DNA from 3 places in the Fusobacterium ulcerans genome. Region 1 is predicted to be linked to each of the others. Evidence: riboswitches for the same ligand, from Rfam matches in the RefSeq annotation. Region 1 holds a riboswitch; each other region holds the start of a gene.
The links. A riboswitch is a leader RNA that binds a small molecule or an ion and turns the genes downstream of it on or off. The one in region 1 is predicted to bind S-adenosylmethionine.
Positions count from the first base shown of each region.

Region 2: it holds a riboswitch for S-adenosylmethionine, as region 1 does, so the genes downstream of both, metK (methionine adenosyltransferase) here and C4N20_RS04430 (methionine ABC transporter ATP-binding protein) in region 1, are expected to answer to the same signal.
Region 3: it holds a riboswitch for S-adenosylmethionine, as region 1 does, so the genes downstream of both, metF (methylenetetrahydrofolate reductase [NAD(P)H]) here and C4N20_RS04430 (methionine ABC transporter ATP-binding protein) in region 1, are expected to answer to the same signal.

Region 1 covers NZ_CP028105.1:967,276-974,243, forward strand. The annotation lists gene C4N20_RS04405 (PTS transporter subunit EIIC) at 1-209, opposite strand, end outside; gene C4N20_RS04410 (family 4 glycosyl hydrolase) at 229-1,572, opposite strand; gene C4N20_RS04415 (MetQ/NlpA family ABC transporter substrate-binding protein) at 1,776-2,543, opposite strand; gene C4N20_RS04420 (MetQ/NlpA family ABC transporter substrate-binding protein) at 2,578-3,360, opposite strand; gene C4N20_RS04425 (methionine ABC transporter permease) at 3,392-4,039, opposite strand; gene C4N20_RS04430 (methionine ABC transporter ATP-binding protein) at 4,029-5,036, opposite strand; SAM riboswitch class I at 5,126-5,213, opposite strand; gene yqeC (selenium cofactor biosynthesis protein YqeC) at 5,341-6,630, shown strand; gene C4N20_RS04440 (Coenzyme F420 hydrogenase/dehydrogenase, beta subunit C-terminal domain) at 6,814-6,968, opposite strand, start outside.
Region 2 covers NZ_CP028105.1:238,795-245,762, forward strand. The annotation lists gene C4N20_RS01115 (hypothetical protein) at 275-484, opposite strand; gene C4N20_RS01120 (CD0519/CD1768 family membrane protein) at 596-1,747, opposite strand; gene metK (methionine adenosyltransferase) at 1,985-3,139, opposite strand; SAM riboswitch class I at 3,234-3,321, opposite strand; gene citF (citrate lyase subunit alpha) at 3,383-4,927, opposite strand; gene C4N20_RS01135 (HpcH/HpaI aldolase/citrate lyase family protein) at 4,953-5,825, opposite strand; gene citD (citrate lyase acyl carrier protein) at 5,861-6,121, opposite strand; gene C4N20_RS01145 (methylaspartate ammonia-lyase) at 6,253-6,968, opposite strand, start outside.
Region 3 covers NZ_CP028105.1:231,673-237,254, forward strand. The annotation lists gene C4N20_RS01090 (ABC transporter ATP-binding protein) at 1-941, opposite strand, end outside; SAM riboswitch class I at 1,079-1,170, shown strand; gene metF (methylenetetrahydrofolate reductase [NAD(P)H]) at 1,251-2,132, shown strand; gene metH (methionine synthase) at 2,132-5,473, shown strand; gene C4N20_RS01105 (putative quinol monooxygenase) at 5,528-5,582, shown strand, end outside.

The DNA of each region.
Region 1 (6,968 bases):
ATATTATTATTCACAACATTTCCTGCATCTTTTAAAATATTAAACAGTAATCCAAGATGCTTTAAAAATGGAAATATCTCTGTTATTCTTGGGTTAGTAAATCCACTCCCAACTCCAACTAATATTCCTGCAATGGGTAATATAAGAACTGGAGCCATCAATACTTTTCCCAACTTTTGAAACTCACTAAATACTCTGTTTTTATCCATTATTCCTCCCCAAATATTTCTAATAAGATTTCTTTTCTAATTTTGGCCAATATTCTCCATTTGCTTCTATTAAATCATCTAAGATAGCTTTTGCTATTGAAGTTGATGAAACTGTCTTATTCACTGCTATAGCTTGAAGAGCTTTATCATATGAATTTTCAAAATAAGCATCTACAGCTAACTTTTCTGATGATAATTGATTTTCTATCAACCCTTTATAAAATGATGAAATAGGTTTTCTAGCTACTGGTTCAGGACCCCAACTTCTTAAATATGCTGGAACTTCTACCATTGCATCTGCTGGAAGATTAGGAATAGCTCCATTATTTTCTACAATAACTAAATATCTGTATCCTTTATTATATGCTATTGAAGCCGCTGCATCTACTATAAAGTCTCCGAATACAGTAAATTCTTGTACAGGGCTTTTATAATTATCAGGGTCTGCTAAAAATTTATTGTATTCTTCTTTTAGCTCTTTTTCTCTTCCTTCTATTACCATATCTGCTCTAGTATGAGTTAAGTCCATTTTTTTTACTACATCTGATGAATATAGATAATATTGTAAGTAACTGTTAGGAAGATATTCTGGATAATCTTTTACAATTTCAGCATATTGTTTCCAAGTTTTTTGCCAATCTTTATCTTTATGATGTCTATCACTGCAAGCTTCCATTCCAGTTGATATTATTTTTTCTCTCAATTCTGGCAATCTATCTTTTCCTGTTTGGTCATATAATGCTGTAAACCATCCGAAATGATTTAGTCCAAAATATTCTGGGTCTAATTCTGTCCAATCACTCAATCCCAGCATTTTACTGTAAGAAAGAAGTATTGCTACTGGCATATCACATATATTTAATATTCTTTCATTATTAAATTTTCTTCTTGTTGCTTCTGCTACTACAGCAGCTGGGTTTGAATAATTAAGTATCCAGCAGTCAGGCGAATATTTTTTAGCCTCTTCTATTATTTTTATAACTCCAGGAATTGATCTTATCCCATATGAAATTGAACCTCCAGGTCCACAAGTTTCCTGACCTATAACTCCATATTTTAAAGGTATTTTTTCATCATCCCTTCTCATTTCAAGTCCCCCTTGTCTTATTTGAGCAAAAACAAAATCTACTCCTGTAAAAGCCTCAGCATAATCTAATGTAGCTATAACTTCTAATTCTTTATCATAATTATCTTTTATGAATTGAGTCATTACAGCTTTTACTCTATCTAATCTGTCTTCATCTATATCAAATAAAATTAATTTTTTCAAAGGAAGTGTATCTTTCTTTTGAATTAAACTTTGAATTATTCCTGGAGTATGAGTACTTCCAGCTCCTGCTATTACAACTGTATTCTTTTTCATCTTTTTTCTCCTTTTTAAAATAAAATATCTTTATTACAAGCAAAGTATAGCATATTAAAATTTTTAAAATAAAAATTTTCATTTTTTGAAAATTTTATTTGTTTTTTCATTCAAAATTTAGTTTTTTACACATTTTTAAGAAATAAAAAAATACCTCCCTAACATAAGGTATTTCTTATATTAGAAAGGTATTTATATTTTTGTTAGAATACTGGTACAAATCCGCCTTTAAAAGTTTCATTGATATAGTTTCTTACTTTATCACTTTGGAAATGTTTTACAAAAGTTTTTATATCTTCTCTGTTTTCATCTCCTGCCCTTACAGCTATGATATTGATATATGGTGAGTCTTTATCTTCAAGAAGTATGCTGTCTCTAGTAGGATAGAATCCTGCATTAAGAGCATATCCTCCATTGATAATAGCTGCATCTACATCATCTATTACTCTAGGAAGCTGAGCTGCTTCTAATTGTTTAAATTTTAGCTTCTTTGGATTTTCTACAATATCAAATGCTGTAGCATGAAGATCTGTAGGGTCTTTAAGTTTTATCAGCCCTATTCTATGAAAAAGAAGAAGTGCTCTTCCACTGTTTGTAGGGTCATTAGGTATAGCTATTGTAGCTTTATCAGGAAGTTCCTCTATTGTTTTGTATTTTTTAGAGTAAAGTCCTAATGGAGCTATATATGTTGCCCCTGCTGAAACAAGATCAAGATTTCTATCTTTTTTAAACTGCTCTAAATATGGAAGATGCTGGAAAGAGTTCAGATCAATATCTCCTTCTGCAAGAGCTATATTAGGAGTTACATAGTCATTCATTTCAACTATTTGAAGTTCTATTCCCTCAGCTTTCAGATCATCTTTTATAAGTTCCATAATCTCTGCTCCTGGATAAGAAGTTGTCCCTATCTTCAAAGTTTTCCCAAAACATATTGTCGTTAACAGTATAAACAGTATAAATATTTTTTTCATCTTTTCAGCTCCCCTTATTATTTATGTATTTTCATTAGAATGTAGGTACTACTCCACCTTTATAGTTATTTAAAATATAGTCGCTTACTTTTTTACTTTGAAGTGCTTTTATAAGTTTTACTATATCTTCCTTATTTTCATCTCCAGCTTTTACAGCTATAATATTTGCATATGGAGATTCTTTCCCCTCTAATAGAAGAGAATCTTCTACTGGTGAGAATCCAGCTTCTAGTGCATAGTTTCCATTGATAACTGCTGCATCTACATCTGGCAGAACTCTTGGAAGCTGTGCTGCTTCAATTGGTTTAAATTTTAATTTTTTAGGATTCTTAACTATATCAAACTCTGTAACATATAGATTTGTTGGGTCATTTAAAGTTATTATTCCATTGTTATGTAAAAGAATAAGAGCTCTTCCTCCATTTGATGGGTCACTTGGTATAGCTATTGTTGCTTTATCAGGCAGCTGTCCTATTTCTTTATATTTTTTTGAGAAAACTCCAAGAGGTTCAACATGAATCTTAGCTGCTGATACAAGTTTTAATCCTCTTTCTGTTACAAATTTTTCAAGATATGGATAATGCTGAAAGAAGTTTGCATCTATTTCTCCTTCTGCCAGTGCTAAGTTAGGAGTTACATAATCTGTAAATTCAATAATTTTAAGATCTACTCCTTCTGCTTTCAAATCATCTTTTACAAGATTTAAAAGTTCTGCATGAGGGACAGGTGTTGCTCCGACTTTCAATTCCCCTGCGAATATTGTTGTTCCTACCAATACAAATGCTGCTGCTAATAATGTTTTTAATGATCTTTTCATAAATATTCACTCCCTTTATAATTTAATTTTTTTATCTGTTCTTTTTTGCTCTATATACAAGATAGTTTCCTAATGATTGTAGTACCTGTACCAGAAGAATTATAACGATTACTGAGTATATCATTATATCTGTCTTGAATCTCTGATATCCGAATCTTATAGCCAGATCTCCAAGTCCTCCAGCACCGATAGTTCCTGCCATTGCTGAGAATCCTATCAAGCTTATTACTGTAACTGTTATTCCATGTATGATATGAGGCATAGTTTCAGGAATCATCACTTTCCATATTATTGTAGAATTACTTGCTCCCATACTTGAGCTTGCCTCAATAAGCCCTCTGTCAACTTCATTCAATGCTCCCTCTATCATTCTTGCAACAAATGGTGCTGCTGATATTGATAATGGAACTATTGCTGCTGTACTTCCTATTGTTGTCCCTACTATTATCCTTGAAAGAGGAAACAGACAAATCATTAAAATGATAAAAGGAAATGACCTCAAAGTGTTGATTATAATTTCAAGAACTTTATTTAATTTAGGTTTTTCTAAAATATTTCCCTCTTTAGTAATTACTAAAAGTATTCCTATTGGGAATCCCATGAGCAATGAGAAGAATGTTGAGAAAAATACCATGTACAATGTTTCCAATGTCGAATCTAAAATCATACTAAATACCATTATAAATCACCTCTACTATAACTCCTGATTCATTGAACCATTCTATTGCTTCCTGCTGCTGCTCCATATCTCCTGACAATTCAATAAACAGATGTCCTACTTTCATTGTAGAAAGATGATCTATCGATCCTCCAATTATACTGAAATCTATATCAAATTTTCTCAGTGCCTGTGATATTATTGGTTCTTCTGCTATAGTTCCTAAGAATTTAAGTTTTACTATATACTTTCCTTTTGTTTTCATTATCTCTACTCCTCTTTCTTCTGTGCTTGGAAGATAAGAGATAAGCTCTTTTGTTATTTCTGCCTGAGGGTTTGAAAAGATATGGTGTACTCCCCCTGTTTCGACTATTTCTCCGTCAGACATTACTGCTACTCTGTTACAGATATCTCTGATAACTTCCATCTGGTGAGTTATCATAACTACTGTAAGTCCAAATTTATGCTGGATATTTTTTATAAGTTCCAATATAGAGTTTGTAGTTTTAGGGTCAAGAGCTGATGTAGCCTCATCTGATAAAAGTATATCAGGGTTATTAGCTAAGGCTCTTGCTATTGCCACCCTTTGTTTCTGTCCTCCACTCAACTGACTAGGGTATGAATCTATTTTATCTGAAAGTTCTACTACTTCCAGAAGCTCCCTTACCCTGTCTTTCATTTTCGCTTTATCCCAGCCAGCTATCTCCAGTGCAAATGCCACATTTTCTCCAACTGTTCTTGATGCTAAAAGATTAAAATGCTGGAATATCATTCCTATTTTTTTTCTTCTCTCTAAGAGTTCATCTTTAGAAAGTTTTGTTATATCTACTCCATCTATTACTATACTTCCACTCGTAGGTTCCTCTAATCTGTTTAAAAGTCTGATGAGGGAAGATTTACCTGCTCCGCTTAGACCTATTATCCCAAATATATCCCCTTTTTTTACTTCAAGGCTGACATCTTTTACTGCATGAAAGCCATTAGAGTATACTTTGTTGATTTTTTCTATTTTGATCATTCCTGTGCTCCTCCATATCTATATTTGAGTAAAAAAAAATCTCTACTGCCATCAAGGAATAGAGATAAATTACACTAATTTTATTAGTCTATCCATCTGTCTGGAATTAGCACCACACCATAACGGCAGGTTGCTGAAACATCACAGGGCCAGTCCCTCAGTCTCTCTTGATGGTTGATTCATTTGTTAGGAGTATATTATAACTTTTTTCAATTTATGTCAATACATTTTTTAAAATTTTTATAGACTGGAAAAAAAATTTCATATACAATACTATATAAAGCTAAATAAACTGGAGGAAGTTATGACTTTTAAATATTTTAATATTATAAAAAATGATGTAATAACCATAACAGGAGCAGGTGGAAAAACTTCTCTTCTATTTTTTCTTGCAGAAAAACTTTCTGAATATGGAAAAGTTCTTGTAACTACCACTACAAAAATTTACTGCCCCTTTGAAGAAAAATATGAATCACTTATTATTGGGAATAATATATCTACTGGAAAAAACAAAAATATAACTGTGGCTGGGAGCAGAATAGAAGATGATAAACTTCACTCTCTGCCTTATGGCGAGATAAATAATATGAGAAAAAATTATGATTTTGTTTTAATAGAGGGAGATGGAGCAAAGGAAAAATTATTAAAAGAATGGAATGATTATGAGCCTTGTATTCCTGAATTTTCTACAAAAATAATTGGAGTAATCAATATGGATATACTTGATTTAAATATTTCCGAAGAAAATATTCATAGATTTAAGCTTCTAAAAGAAAAATTTCCAAAGGATATAAATAAAAAAATAACTTCTGATTTTTTACAAAGATATATTTTATCAGCTGATTATTTTAAAAATTCCAGTAAAGATTCAGAAAAATATCTTTTTTTTAATGGAATTGATGGAGAAAATTATCTCTCTAAATTCCAAGCAGCTATAAAAACAGCATATAAATTATCTGAAAATAGTTTTCTGCCAAAAATATTTATAGGAAGTCTTAAAGAAAAAATGATTTATCCTTTTAAAAAATTAGATGCTGTTGTTATGGCTTCTGGTTTTTCTAAAAGAATGGGAAAAAATAAACTGTCTCTCTCATACAAAGGGAGAACTCTTTTAGAAGCAACCTTAGAGAAAATTTCTCATATCCCTTTTAATGAGGTTATTATCTGCGGAAGAGAGGAATGGGTTGAAGATCTTGCTGATAAATATAATTTTAAATATTGCTATAACTCTTTTGCTGATCTTGGGCAGAGTGAAAGTATAAAGCTTGGTACAGAAAATTCTTTTGGAGAGGGGATAGCCTTTTTCCCTGGAGATCAGCCTCTGCTGACTGAGGATACAATTTTAAATCTCTATTATGAATTTCAGAAAACTAATCTTATAACTATCCCAACAGTTGAAGAAGATAGATTTTCCCCTGTATTTTTTCCAGAAGATAAAAAAGCTGAACTATTGAAATTGGAAGGAGACACTGGAGGGAAAACTATTATTAAAAAGACTCCAGTTATCAATCTTGTTAAGTTTTCTTCAAAAGAGGAGTTTAAAGATATTGATACCATCGAAGATTATATGTATATACTTAATAATAAAAAATAATCTAACCTTTTCTTTTATATCTTACTGATTAATCAGTGGTCAAAAGCTAGATTATATTTTGGAAATCAGAAAAATTTTTGTAATTAATAAAGCAGGTAAAATGTAGTTTGAACAAAGCAAATTTCCAGTAATTAAGCAGTTGATTTTTAACTGCTTAATTACTGAGATGAAACAGGGGAGCTTTTATTTAAATATATTATATTTTTTCATTGCCTCTTCCAGCCCTAATTCAATGACGCTATCCCAAAATTCTCCTCTAGTTTCAGGATAAGATATTGGGTAGCTCAATCTCTGCTGATGTTTCACAGATTCTGAACTTTTCCTTTTCTCCATTTCCA
Region 2 (6,968 bases), 730 kb from region 1:
ATATTTGCCTTTAAAGCTTTATATGATGTATTATATCCCCTTTTTGTACAAAAGTAAAGTATTTTCTTTTTTTCTTGTCTTATTTACGTATTTAATATCTAATATTGATATAATAAACTTAAACTAGTACATATATTTTCTGAAAATAAATTTTTAAAATATTTTTTTCATCCGTGTACAATATATATTGTTTATTATCTATTTTTCCAACAAAAATTTAGGTGATTGAAAAATTTTTTTTACTTTTCAACCACCTCCATTTAAAGCAATGTTCTTATTTTAGTATTCCCAATTTCTTTAATTTCTCTTCATTTTCCTCTACAAATTCTTCAGTAATAGCATAAGCTACAGTTTTAGTAACTACTATTGCTGTTCCATCAAAAGATATTTCCACTTTCCTATCTTTTTCCAAAAATTCTTCTCCTCTTTCTACAGCTTTAGCTAAATTCTCTGCGTCTATTCTTTCTTTTAATATGCCTCTCATAAAAATACCTCCTTCATTAGGTTTTCTTCTTCTTATATATTATACAAGATCAATTTTCCTTTCCTTTTTTTCAAATGAAAAAGAGGATGCAGTTCACATCCTCTGTTTTATCTATACAAATAATGAATACAAGAAGTTTGCTGCCATTCCAGCTGCCAATCCTCCAATAGTATGACTGAATATTGCTTTTCCAGTTAATTCTCTATATTTCAAACTGTCCATCATAGCTACATGAGTGCTTAAGTATCCGCTCCAGCACATTCCCATACTTGTAAAAACCGCTATCTCTCTTGGCCCTATTACGCCCTCTTTTATAAATTGAGGTACAAGTCCAATAGCAGCTCCCACTGCTCCAAGTGCTGTTATAGGAAAAGCTATTGCCTGTGGACTGGTAAATCCAAATAACGGCTTTAATATAAAATTAAGTTTTGCTCCAATTATTGGAAGTATTCCTATTCCTTCATAAGCTGCTCCTGTATAGCCACCTTGAGGCATACCATTTGTAAGCATAAGAACTGTTGTACATATGATAATTACTCCAGGAATTATCGCAATTCCCATATCTACTCCTACTTTTCCACCTTCCAGCATGGCTTCTAAAAATCTTCCAAAAATTGATCCTCTTCTTATTTCTCTTGTATCAAGAACAAATTTTTCTATTTCCTTTTCTTCTTCTGATTCTCCTATACTTTTAAAATATTTTTTACTATAATGCAGCATTAAATTTACACTTATTATACTTCCTACCACTGCTCCAAGATTTCCTATAAGGACTGCCTTAAAAAGATTTTCTTTCATAAGTCCACCTTGTGCCACCATAAATGCTGATACTATGAATCCCATCCCAAAAGATGTTCCCAAGTTAGTAAGAGCTGTAAACTGATAGTTCTTAAAATATTTTCTAAATTCTTTATTTGCTGCTAAACTAAGTACAGCTGGATTATCTGATATATATGTTGTCACTATTGCTAATGCTGAAGCTCCTGGCAATCTATACAAAGGATAAATTACAAAATAAAGCAATTTATTTATCAGGGATATCACTCCAAATTCAGATAATATTTCTGAAAGAGCTCCTGCTAATACTGCAACTCCCATTATAAAGAATACTGTGTTTATCAGAAGATCATGTGCCGTTCCCATTACAGTATTTATCATATTCACAGGTCCCATTATTTTAGCAGTTGTTATAAAAGATCCAGCTAATAATCCCAGACATATAAAAGCTTCTAAACTTATTGCTTTCTTTTTTAATTTTTCCATTATTATCTCCTTAGTGTTTACTTATACCTTAAAAGTATAACATCAGACATAAAAAGTGTCAATATTTTTGCACCTTAAAAGCTTTTTTATAATAAAAAAAGTGTCTCTCTAAGTATTGATTTTTCAACATCTAAAGACATACTTATATTAATATCCAGCTTTATGTTATTTTATTTCTACAAAAAAAGATCAAAAATCTGAAACATAATTTCAAATTTTTGATCCCTCTCTTTTTTACTATTTATTTAAAGCTTTTTTTAATTCTTCTACTTTATCAAGTTTTTCCCATGGAATATCTAAATCAGTTCTTCCTATATGTCCAAATGCTGCAAGATCTTGATATTTGAATTTTCCACTTCTCAATTCAAGTGCTCTTTCTATCCCTCTTGGTGTTAGATCAAATACTTTTTTAACAGCTTCTGCTAATTCAAATTCATCTACTTTTCCAGTTCCAAATGTATCTACTTTTACTGATGTTGGTTCTACAACTCCTATTGCATATGATAATTGGATTTCACATTTATCTGCAAGGTCTGCTGCAACTATATTTTTTGCAACCCATCTTGCTGCATAAGCTGCTGATCTATCTACTTTTGAAGGGTCTTTTCCAGAGAAAGCTCCTCCACCATGTCTAAAGAATCCTCCATATGTATCTACTATTATTTTTCTTCCAGTTACTCCTGTATCTCCGTGTGGTCCTCCAATTACAAATCTTCCTGTTGGATTGATATGGAAATGTTTTACTTGATCAGGATCAAGCCCATAAGATCTCAATACTGGTTTTACTACTTTTTCTATTACTTCTTCTTTTATTTGAGCTTGAGTTACATCTGGATTATGTTGTACAGACACTACTACTGTATCAACGTGATCTATCTTTCCATTTTCATCATAAGCTAAAGTTACTTGTGATTTTGCATCTGGTCTTGCCCATGGAAGTTCTTTTGCTCTAGTCATTTTAGTAAGTTTCACTAATATTTCTCTAGCTAATACAAGAGCTAACGGCATTAATTCTGGAGTTTCTTTTACAGCTCCTCCAAACATTATACCTTGGTCTCCTGCTCCTCCAATATCTACTCCCATAGCTATATCTGGTGATTGAGCATGGATAGCACTTAATACTCCACAGTTAGAATCGAATCCCATTCCTTCTTTATATCCGATTTCATCAATTTTACTTCTTACAATGTCTTGGATATCTATATATGTAGTAGTTGTGATTTCTCCTCCTACAACAACCTGTCCTGTTGTACAAAATACTTCACACGCTACTCTTGAATTTGGATCATCAGCAAGACATGCGTCTACTACTGCGTCTGAAATTTGATCTGATACCTTATCTGGGTGACCAGGTGATACAAATTCTGATGTGAAATAAGTTAAATTTTTCATTTTTCCTCCTTAAAATATATTAATAATTTAATGTGTCAAGATAAAAAAATCCCTTTCACCAGACAGATGAAAGGGATTAAGTGTTAAATCCAATATTCCATCTCTCAGGAGTTAGCACCACACTTAAAAAGCAGGTTGCTGAGATTTCAACGGGCCAGTCCCTCAATCTCTCTTGATGGTATTCTTTATATTTATCATTTACACCTTATTATATATTTTTTTACTATTTGTGTCAATAATTATTTAGTTATTTTTTACTTGTCTTACAACATCCACTATAGATCCGTCTCTGTACTGCACTACAGCAACTACTTTATCCTCAAATTCTATTGCTTCTTCTTTTCCAGTCATAGCTTCTGCTATTTCTTTTAGCTCTTCTATTGTTTTGATTGGAAGATTAGAATTTTTGAATTTTTCTATTAGATCTTTTCTTAATGGATTAATTGCTATTCCTCTTTCTGTTACCAGTACATCTACTGTTTCTCCAGGAGTTGTTACAGTAGTTATTCTGTCTTTTACTACTGATATTCTTGCATTTACTAATTGAGAAACTATTATACATAGTTTTGATCCAGCTGCTGTATCACTGTGTCCTCCAGATCCTCCCATGATAACTCCATCTGATCCTGTAGTTACGTTTACGTTGAAGTTTGTATCCATTTCTGTTGCACCTAGGATAACTATATCAAGCATATTTACTACTGAACCTTTATTATTTGCATTTGCATACATTGTTGCTGACATTTTTATATGGTTTGGATTTTCTTTTGCTGATTTGATTGCATTAAGGTCAAAACATTGTACATCAAATAGAGCTTTGAAAAGTCCATCTTTATACATATCAACTATATATCCTGTTATTCCTCCAGCAGCAAAACTTCCTACTATATTTTTTGATTTCATAAGATTTCTAACTTCTGCTGCAACTGCAAGTGATATTCCTCCTGCACCTGTTTGGAAGCTCATTCCATCTTTTAAATATCCTGATTGCTCTATGAATTTAGCTGTAAGATCAGCAACTTTTAATCCTATTGGGTTTTTAGTGATCTGAGTAGTTCCAGATACTATTCCTTTAGGATCTCCAATAGCATCTACTACTAATACATAGTCTATTAAAGTTTGATTGATTTCTATTGTTGTATTTGGATATGGAACTAAGTTATCAGTGATAGCTACTACTAATTTAGCATTTTCAACATCTGAGTGAGCATATCCTAAAGCTCCACATGCTGATTTTCCATCTACTCCATTTATATTTCCATATTCATCTGAAGTTGGAGCTGCAACAAAAGCTATATCTACTTCAACCTCTCCTGTTTCCATTATTCTTGCTCTTCCACCATGAGTATGCATAACTGCTGGTTTTTGCATTTTACCTTGTGATATTGCCTGAGCAACTGGTCCTGACATGTATCCAGCATATATTTGTGTTACTATTCCTTTTTCAATCATTTCTACTACTGGTTTATGGCATGGGAATATAGAACTTGCAACTAATGTTACATCTTTATATCCTCTTTTTGCTATTTCTGCCATTACTAAATTTAATACATAATCTCCATTTCTTAAATGGTGGTGGAAAGATACAACCATTCCATCTTTTAATGGAAGTTTATCCATTAATTTTTCAAAATCAGTATGAAGTTTTTTATCATTAGGAGTTACAGTTTTAAAGTTATAATTCTTTTTTACTACTCCAGTTGTATTTGCTAAATATCCATTATAATGATTGATTTTTCCGTATCCTTCTATAAAATCAGGAACTTCTCTTCCTAAAATATTTTTCATCTATAAACACCTCACATATTATTGATTAATCTATTAGACCAATAAGTCTTGCAACATCCAATGTATGAATAGCTCTATTTATAATTGGAAGGTCAACCATTTTTCCATCTAATGAGAATACTCCAAGACCTTCTTTAGCAGCTTCTTCTTTAGCAGCTATTACTCTTAAAGCATGATTGATTTCAGCTTGTGATGGACAGTAAGCTGCATGGATTGTATCTATTTGTCTTGGGTTTATAGCAAGTTTTCCTGTAAATCCTAACATTTTTGCTTTTAATGAGTCAGCCATTAATCCTTCATAGTCATTTGTATCTGTAAATGGAGTATCTATTGCATCTACTTTACAAGCTTTACATGCATTTACTACTTTTGTTCTTGCATAGAATAATTCGTCTGATGATTTAGTTCTTTTTACTCCCAAATCAACTGCAAGGTCTTCTCCACCTAACAAAACAGAAATTACTCTTGGACTTGATTTTATAGTTTCATATACTGTTTCTACTCCATAAGTAGTTTCTACTAGTGGGTGTATTTTTATACTTCCTGCTTCAAATCCCATTTCTTTTTCTATTTCATTTAATTTTTTATCTAATACAACTATATCTTCAGGACAAGCTTTTGGAAGAAGTATAGCATCTGGTTTCAATCTTGCTATTACATCTATATCTTTTTCTGCAAATGGAGTAGATAAAGGATTAACTCTTACTACTACTTCTACATCATCATATTTATTTGTTCTTAAAGCTTCACTTATCAAATATCTTGCAGCATCTTTTTCTGTTAATGCAACAGCATCTTCCAAGTCAAATATAACAGCGTCTGAACCGAATACAGCTGCTGTTTGAAGCATTCCTGGGTTATTTCCAGGCATAAATAACATAGTTCTTCTTAATTCCACGATAAACACCTCTCATATAAAAAATAATATAATTATTATAATCCTCTAGCAACAGCAGCTTCTATTCTTGCTCTGACAGTATAATCAAGAGCTCCCTTATCTTGAGCTTGAACTTTTACTCCATCAATCCCAAGTTCTACAAGTTTATTTTTTATAACTTCTCTTATATGAGCTCCAAATTGTTTTTCCACAGTACTTTCTAATTCAATTTCTATTCCGCTTTCAGCTGGAGTTAGAATCACAAATATATCATTTGATTCTAGAGTACCACATTTAGCAGCTTTCTTTATTGTCATTTGATTCACCTCATTATTAAATTCTAAATAAAATTCTCTATAAACATTAGGGCTAATTAAAGGAAAAAGGTAGTCATATAACTACCTTTTTCAAAATCAAAATAAATTATAATTATACTCTTAAAAGAAAACTATTTCTTTCTTCTGTTTACTAAAGCTTCAACTCTAGACATTTCGTTGAATACGATCATGTATCCTTCGTCAACACCCATTCCTGGTTTAGCAAGAACTTGAAGAGCTCCACAAGCCATACCGATGTTAGTAGTAACTTCAGCAGATCTGTTAGTTTCGTTACAAGTTCCTCCACAGTATGATCCGATTCCTACTTTGTTACAGTAAAGAATTGCATCAGCTATGTTGTTTACTCCTCCAAGGTCTGGAGTTTTGATTTGAACTACATGTCCAGCTTTTTTGTCAGCGAACAATTTAATATCTTCTAATGTATTACACCATTCGTCAGCAACTAATTCAACTGCAATTCCTCTAGCGTCTACTTCAGCAGTTAAAGCAGCAAGAGCTTCGATTTGTTTATCTCTGTCTTCAACGTCCATAGGTCCTTCTATTCTTAATTTGAATGGTTTTGCAGCTTCTACTAATGTAGCAATGTAGTCAGCCATTTTTTTAGTGTCACAATCAAATGCAGCACCGATAGTTCCATAAACGTCTATGTGGAATATTGGAGAATAGTCAGCATCAGTTCTTTGAGAAATGATTCTGTCTCTTAACCATTTTACATAGTCAAGTAAGATTTCCCCGTGTAATCCTAATTTTTCTTTTACATTGTTAATCAAAGCGTGAGGTAAAACGTCAGCTTCTTTGATTATCATTTTGTCAGCAGCAACATATC
Region 3 (5,582 bases), 740 kb from region 1:
CTTACTACACCCTGGGCTCTATTTTTTTCCTGACTGTTTTCATCTGAAACTTTTATATTTTCTGGTCTTATTCCAAACCAGATTTTTTCTCCAATATTATTTTTTGCTTTTTCAGCTTTTTCTTTATCCAAAATTAAATAGGTATCAGTATCCAGCTTTACTAGAACTTCTCCATTTTTTTCCAGAAGTTCTCCTTCAACTATGTTCATAGCTGGTGACCCGATAAACCCTGCTACAAATTTATTTACAGGAAAATTGTATATGTTCATAGGCGTATCTACCTGCATAACTTTTCCCTTATTGAGTACACATATTCTATCTCCCATAGTCATTGCTTCTACCTGATCATGAGTTACATATATCATCATAGTTTCTTTTCCTTCACTGAGAAGTTCCTTATGGAGCTGTGTTATCCTTACTCTCATAGACACTCTTAACTTAGCATCCAGATTAGAAAGAGGTTCATCAAAAAGAAATACTTTAGGCTCTCTTACTATGGCTCTTCCTAAGGCCACTCTCTGCTTCTGTCCACCTGACATCTCTTTAGGCTTTCTATCTAAAATATCGCTTATTTCCAATCTTTCAGCAGTTTCCCTCACTCTTTTATCTATCTCTTTTTTAGGAAATTTTGCCATTTTCAATCCAAAGGCCATATTTTCATAAGTAGTCATATGAGGATAAAGAGCATAGTTTTGAAATACCATGGCTATACCTCTGTCTTTAGGAGGAAGCTTATTGGCTAGTTTTCCCTCTATCCATAATTCTCCCTCTGTTATTTCCTCCAGTCCAGCTATCATTCTAAGCATAGTTGACTTGGCACAGCCAGAAGGACCTACAAGCACCATAAATTCTCCCGGCTTTATCTCTAAATCTATTCCATGAACAGCCTTAAAGCCGTTTGGATATACTTTTTCAATATTTTTTAAAATAACTCCGCTCATATCTGCTCCTTTTTCTGTATTCTTCAATAAGAATTATACCATATTTTTCCCCTATTGCATAAAGACAAAAGCTCAATCTTATATTTTTCCTCTATTGACAATAATTTTTGAATATGATACAATTCATGAAATAATTAAGTCCATAGAGAGAGATGGAGGGACAGGCCCTTTGATATCTCAGCAACCTGCTTTAAATGTAAGCGTGGTGCTAATTCCTGATAGATGGTTTAGATTCTAGAAATTTTAAGCTTTTTTCATCTATCAGGTGGAAAAAGCTTTTTTTATTGGATTCAAACAGGAGATGAGCAGATGAAAATTTCAGAATTATTTAAAAACAAAAAAACAGTTGTATCCTTTGAAGTATTTCCACCAAACACTATATATTCTTTAGAGGATGTTTATTCTTCCATTGATGAGCTGGCAAAATTACAGCCTGACTTCATGAGCGTCACATATGGAGCTGGGGGAGCAACTAGAGGAAGAACAGTAGAGATTGCATCAAAGATTAAGAATGATAATAAAATAGAAGCTCTGGCACACCTCACTTGTCTTGGAGCTAAGGCAAATGAAATTGATGATATATTAGAACAGTTAAGAAAAAATAATATAGAAAATATTCTTGCTTTGAGGGGAGACAAGCCTAAAGATGGACTTCCTGTTGAAGAGGGGGATTTTAAATATGCACAGGATCTTATTTCTTATGTAAAGGGAAGAAAGGATTTTTCAATAGGAGGGGCATATTATCCTGAGGGGCATCAGGAGACAAATGATCTTCTGGATCTCTTTAACTTAAAAACAAAAGTAGATTCTGGAACTGATTTTCTTATCTCTCAAATATTCTTTGATAACGAATCTTTCTATCGTTTCAGAGATAAAGTGGATAAGCTTCAAATAAATGTTCCATTAGTTGCTGGAATAATGCCTGTTGCTAATGCAAAGCAGATCAGAAAAATAACTTCAATGTGTGGATGCAGCATCCCTGAAAAATTTCAAAAAATATTAAACAGATATGAGGATAATCCTAAAGCATTGAAAGAGGCTGGAACTGCATATGCAACAGAGCAGATTATAGATTTAATAACTTCCGACATTGATGGAATACACCTGTATACTATGAATAAAGTAGATACAGCTAAAAAAATAATGGCAAATATAGCACATATAAGAGAAATTTCTGGAGGTAGCAGATAATGATAAATGAACTGAAAAAAAGAGTACTTGTATTAGATGGAGCTACTGGAACAGCTATCCAAAAATATAATCTTACTGATGAAGATTTTCAAGGTAAAAAAGGCTGCAATGAAATCCTGAATATAACAAGACCTGATGTAATAAAAGAGATACACACTAAGTATATTGAAGCTGGTGCTGACATTATAGAAACAAACTCATTCAACTGCAACAGAATATCTCTGAAAGATTATGAAATAGAAGATATGTCTTACACTCTTTCAAAAAAAGGAGCTGAACTGGCTAGAGAAACAGCAGATAATTTTTATAAAACTTCTGGGAAGAAAATATATGTTGCTGGTTCTATTGGTCCTACAAGCAAAAGTCTTTCTCTTCCAATGGGAGATGTTCCCTATGAAAGAGAAATTAACTTTGATCAGATGAAAAAAATCTATTCTGAGCAGATAGAAGGGGTCATAGATGGCGGTGTAGATTGCCTCTTGATAGAGACTATATTTGATGGACTAAGTGCCAAGGCTGCCCTTGTAGCTGCCGAGGAACTTTTTGAAAAAAAGAATATACAGCTTCCAATTATGATATCTGCAACTGTAAACAGACAGGGAAAAATTTTCTCAGGACAGAGCATAGAATCTTTAATTACAGCTTTGGACAGACCTTCAATTATTTCCTTTGGTCTTAACTGTTCTTTTGGAGCAAGGGATCTTATTCCAATGATAAAAAGAATAGCTTCTTTTACAGATAAATATATTTCTCTCTATCCTAATGCTGGACTTCCTAATGAAGAGGGAGAATATGAGGAGACTCCTGAGATAACTGCTGGATATTTAAAAGAATTAGTAGATGAAAAAAAGGTAAATATTCTTGGTGGATGCTGTGGAACACATTTTTCGCACATAAAAGCAATAGCTGATTTAGTAAAAGACAAAGAACCTAGACTTCCAGTTTCGAAAGAAAATAGATATTTTCTCTCTGGAAATGAAATATATGATTTCAGCAATAAATTCACAATAGTTGGAGAAAGAAATAATGTAGCTGGTTCTAAAATTTTCAAAACATTGATTGAAGAAAAAAACTATATAAAAGCTTTAGAAATAGCTCGTTCACAAATAGAAAAAGGAGCTGCTGTACTGGATATCAACCTTGATGACGGGCTGTTGATACCTCATGAGGAAATGGAAAGATTTTTAAGAATAATTCAAAATGATCCCATAGTCTCAAAAATTTCTATAATGATAGATTCATCAGACTTTTTCACTATTGAAACTGCCTTAAAAAACATAGCTGGAAAATCAATAGTAAATTCCATCTCTCTAAAAGAGGGAGAAGAAGCTTTCAGAAAAAAAGCCAGAATAATAAAAAAATATGGTGCTGCTATGGTTGTTATGGCTTTTGATGAAAATGGGCAGGGAGTCTCTTATGAAAGAAAGGTAGAAATCTGCAATCGTTCATATAAAATATTGGCTGAAGAAGGAGTTCCCAGCTCAGATATAGCTTTTGATCCAAATATACTGACTATAGGTACTGGAAGTGAAGATGACAGATATAATGGGCTGAATTTTATAAAAACAGTTCAATGGATAAAAGAAAATCTTCCTCAATGCAGTATCACTGGAGGACTTAGCAATTTATCCTTTGCCTTCAGAGGAAACAATCCTTTGAGAGCAGCTATACACTCTTTGTTTATTGAAAATGCAAAAGAAAAAGGAATGAATTTTGCTATAATGAATCCTGGTGAGAAAGCTCCTCAGCTTACTTCAGAAGAAAAAAATACAATCCTATCCTTAATAAACGGAGAAGAGGATTCTCTTGATTCTATATTGGAACTTGCTGTAAAATTAAAAAATGCCTCTGATCTTCTTAAAAAGAACAGCTCCTCTGCTCCTAAAATAATAAAGAATGATTTTGATTCTTTAAAGGACAGAATAGAAAATGCTCTTATTTACGGAGGCAGTACAACTTTTGATACAGATATAAATACTGCTATGGAAACTATGACACCTTTAGATATTATACAAAATATTCTGATGAAAGGTATGGATAAAATAGGTGTTCTTTTTGAAAAGGGAGAACTATACCTTCCACAGCTTATAAGATCAGCAAGTGTTATGAACAGAGCTGTTGATATTTTGAAACCTCATATGAAAATAGAAGCCAATATAGGAATAAAAGGCAAAGTTCTTATGGCTACTGTAGATGGAGATGTTCATGATATTGGTAAAAATATTGCTGGAACAGTTTTGAAATGCAATGGTTATGAAGTGATAGACTTAGGGGTAATGGTAAGCAAAGAAAAAATACTTGAAGAAGCTGTAAAAAACAATGTGGATATCATTACATTAAGCGGTCTTATCAGTCCTTCATTAAAAGAAATGAAAAAGATTCTTTCTCTTTTAGACATCAGCAAACTTTCTATCCCTGTATTAATTGCAGGAGCAGCTACTTCTAAATTGCATACTGCTGTAAAATTAGAGCCATTTTATCAAGGAAAAACTTTTCATACTACAGATGCTTTAGATACTCTTACAATAATAAATAAGTTGATTTATGGTGACAGAGATTTATTTATAACTGAAAAAACAAAAGAACTCAGAGAGTTATGCAAAGTATATTTGAATAATAAAAAAGACACTTCTAAAATATCAGTATCTCCTAAAGAAGATTTTACTTCAGAAGTTATAGCTCCTAAACAATTAGGAAAACAATATATAGAATTTCCTCTGCAAAAGATTGAAAAATATATTAACTGGAATTTTCTTCTTCATAATATGAAAGTAAAAAATACACCTTTAGAAGAAAATACACTAAATGATGCTAAGTATATTTTAGAAAAAATGAAAGAAAATGATATAAAGGTCAAATGTGCTTTTGGAATTTTCCCTTGCACAAAAGATTCTGATAATTTAACAATAAAAGATAGTGATAAAAATTGGTCTATCTCTTTTATAAGAGGGGAAGTAAAAAATAATGATATTGGAATAAGTGATTTTTTCAATGAAAATGACTTTATAGGGACTTTTATTATTTCAGTAAACAGCTCTCTATTTGATGAAGACAACTATATGAGCATAATGGAAAGCATTCTTCTTACAAGAATTGCTGAAGCTGCTTCTGAATTTATGGAAAATTATTTGAAAGAAGAAAATATCTGGCTGCCTAATATCAGACCTGCTATAGGTTATTCATCTATTCCAGATCATTCTATCAAGAAAACTATTTTCGAAATCACTGAAGGTGAAAGAACAGGAGCATATCTTACTAATAATTTTGCTATGTCTCCACTGAGTACTGTATGTGGTATTTATATTTCCAATCCAAAGAGTTTTTATTTTGATTTGAAATAATTTTAAATACCTGATACAGTATATTTATACTAAGAAAATTAAGGAGGCAATATTATGATAGTTGTATATGCAAAATCTATTGTACCTGAAAAAAATATTGATAAATATT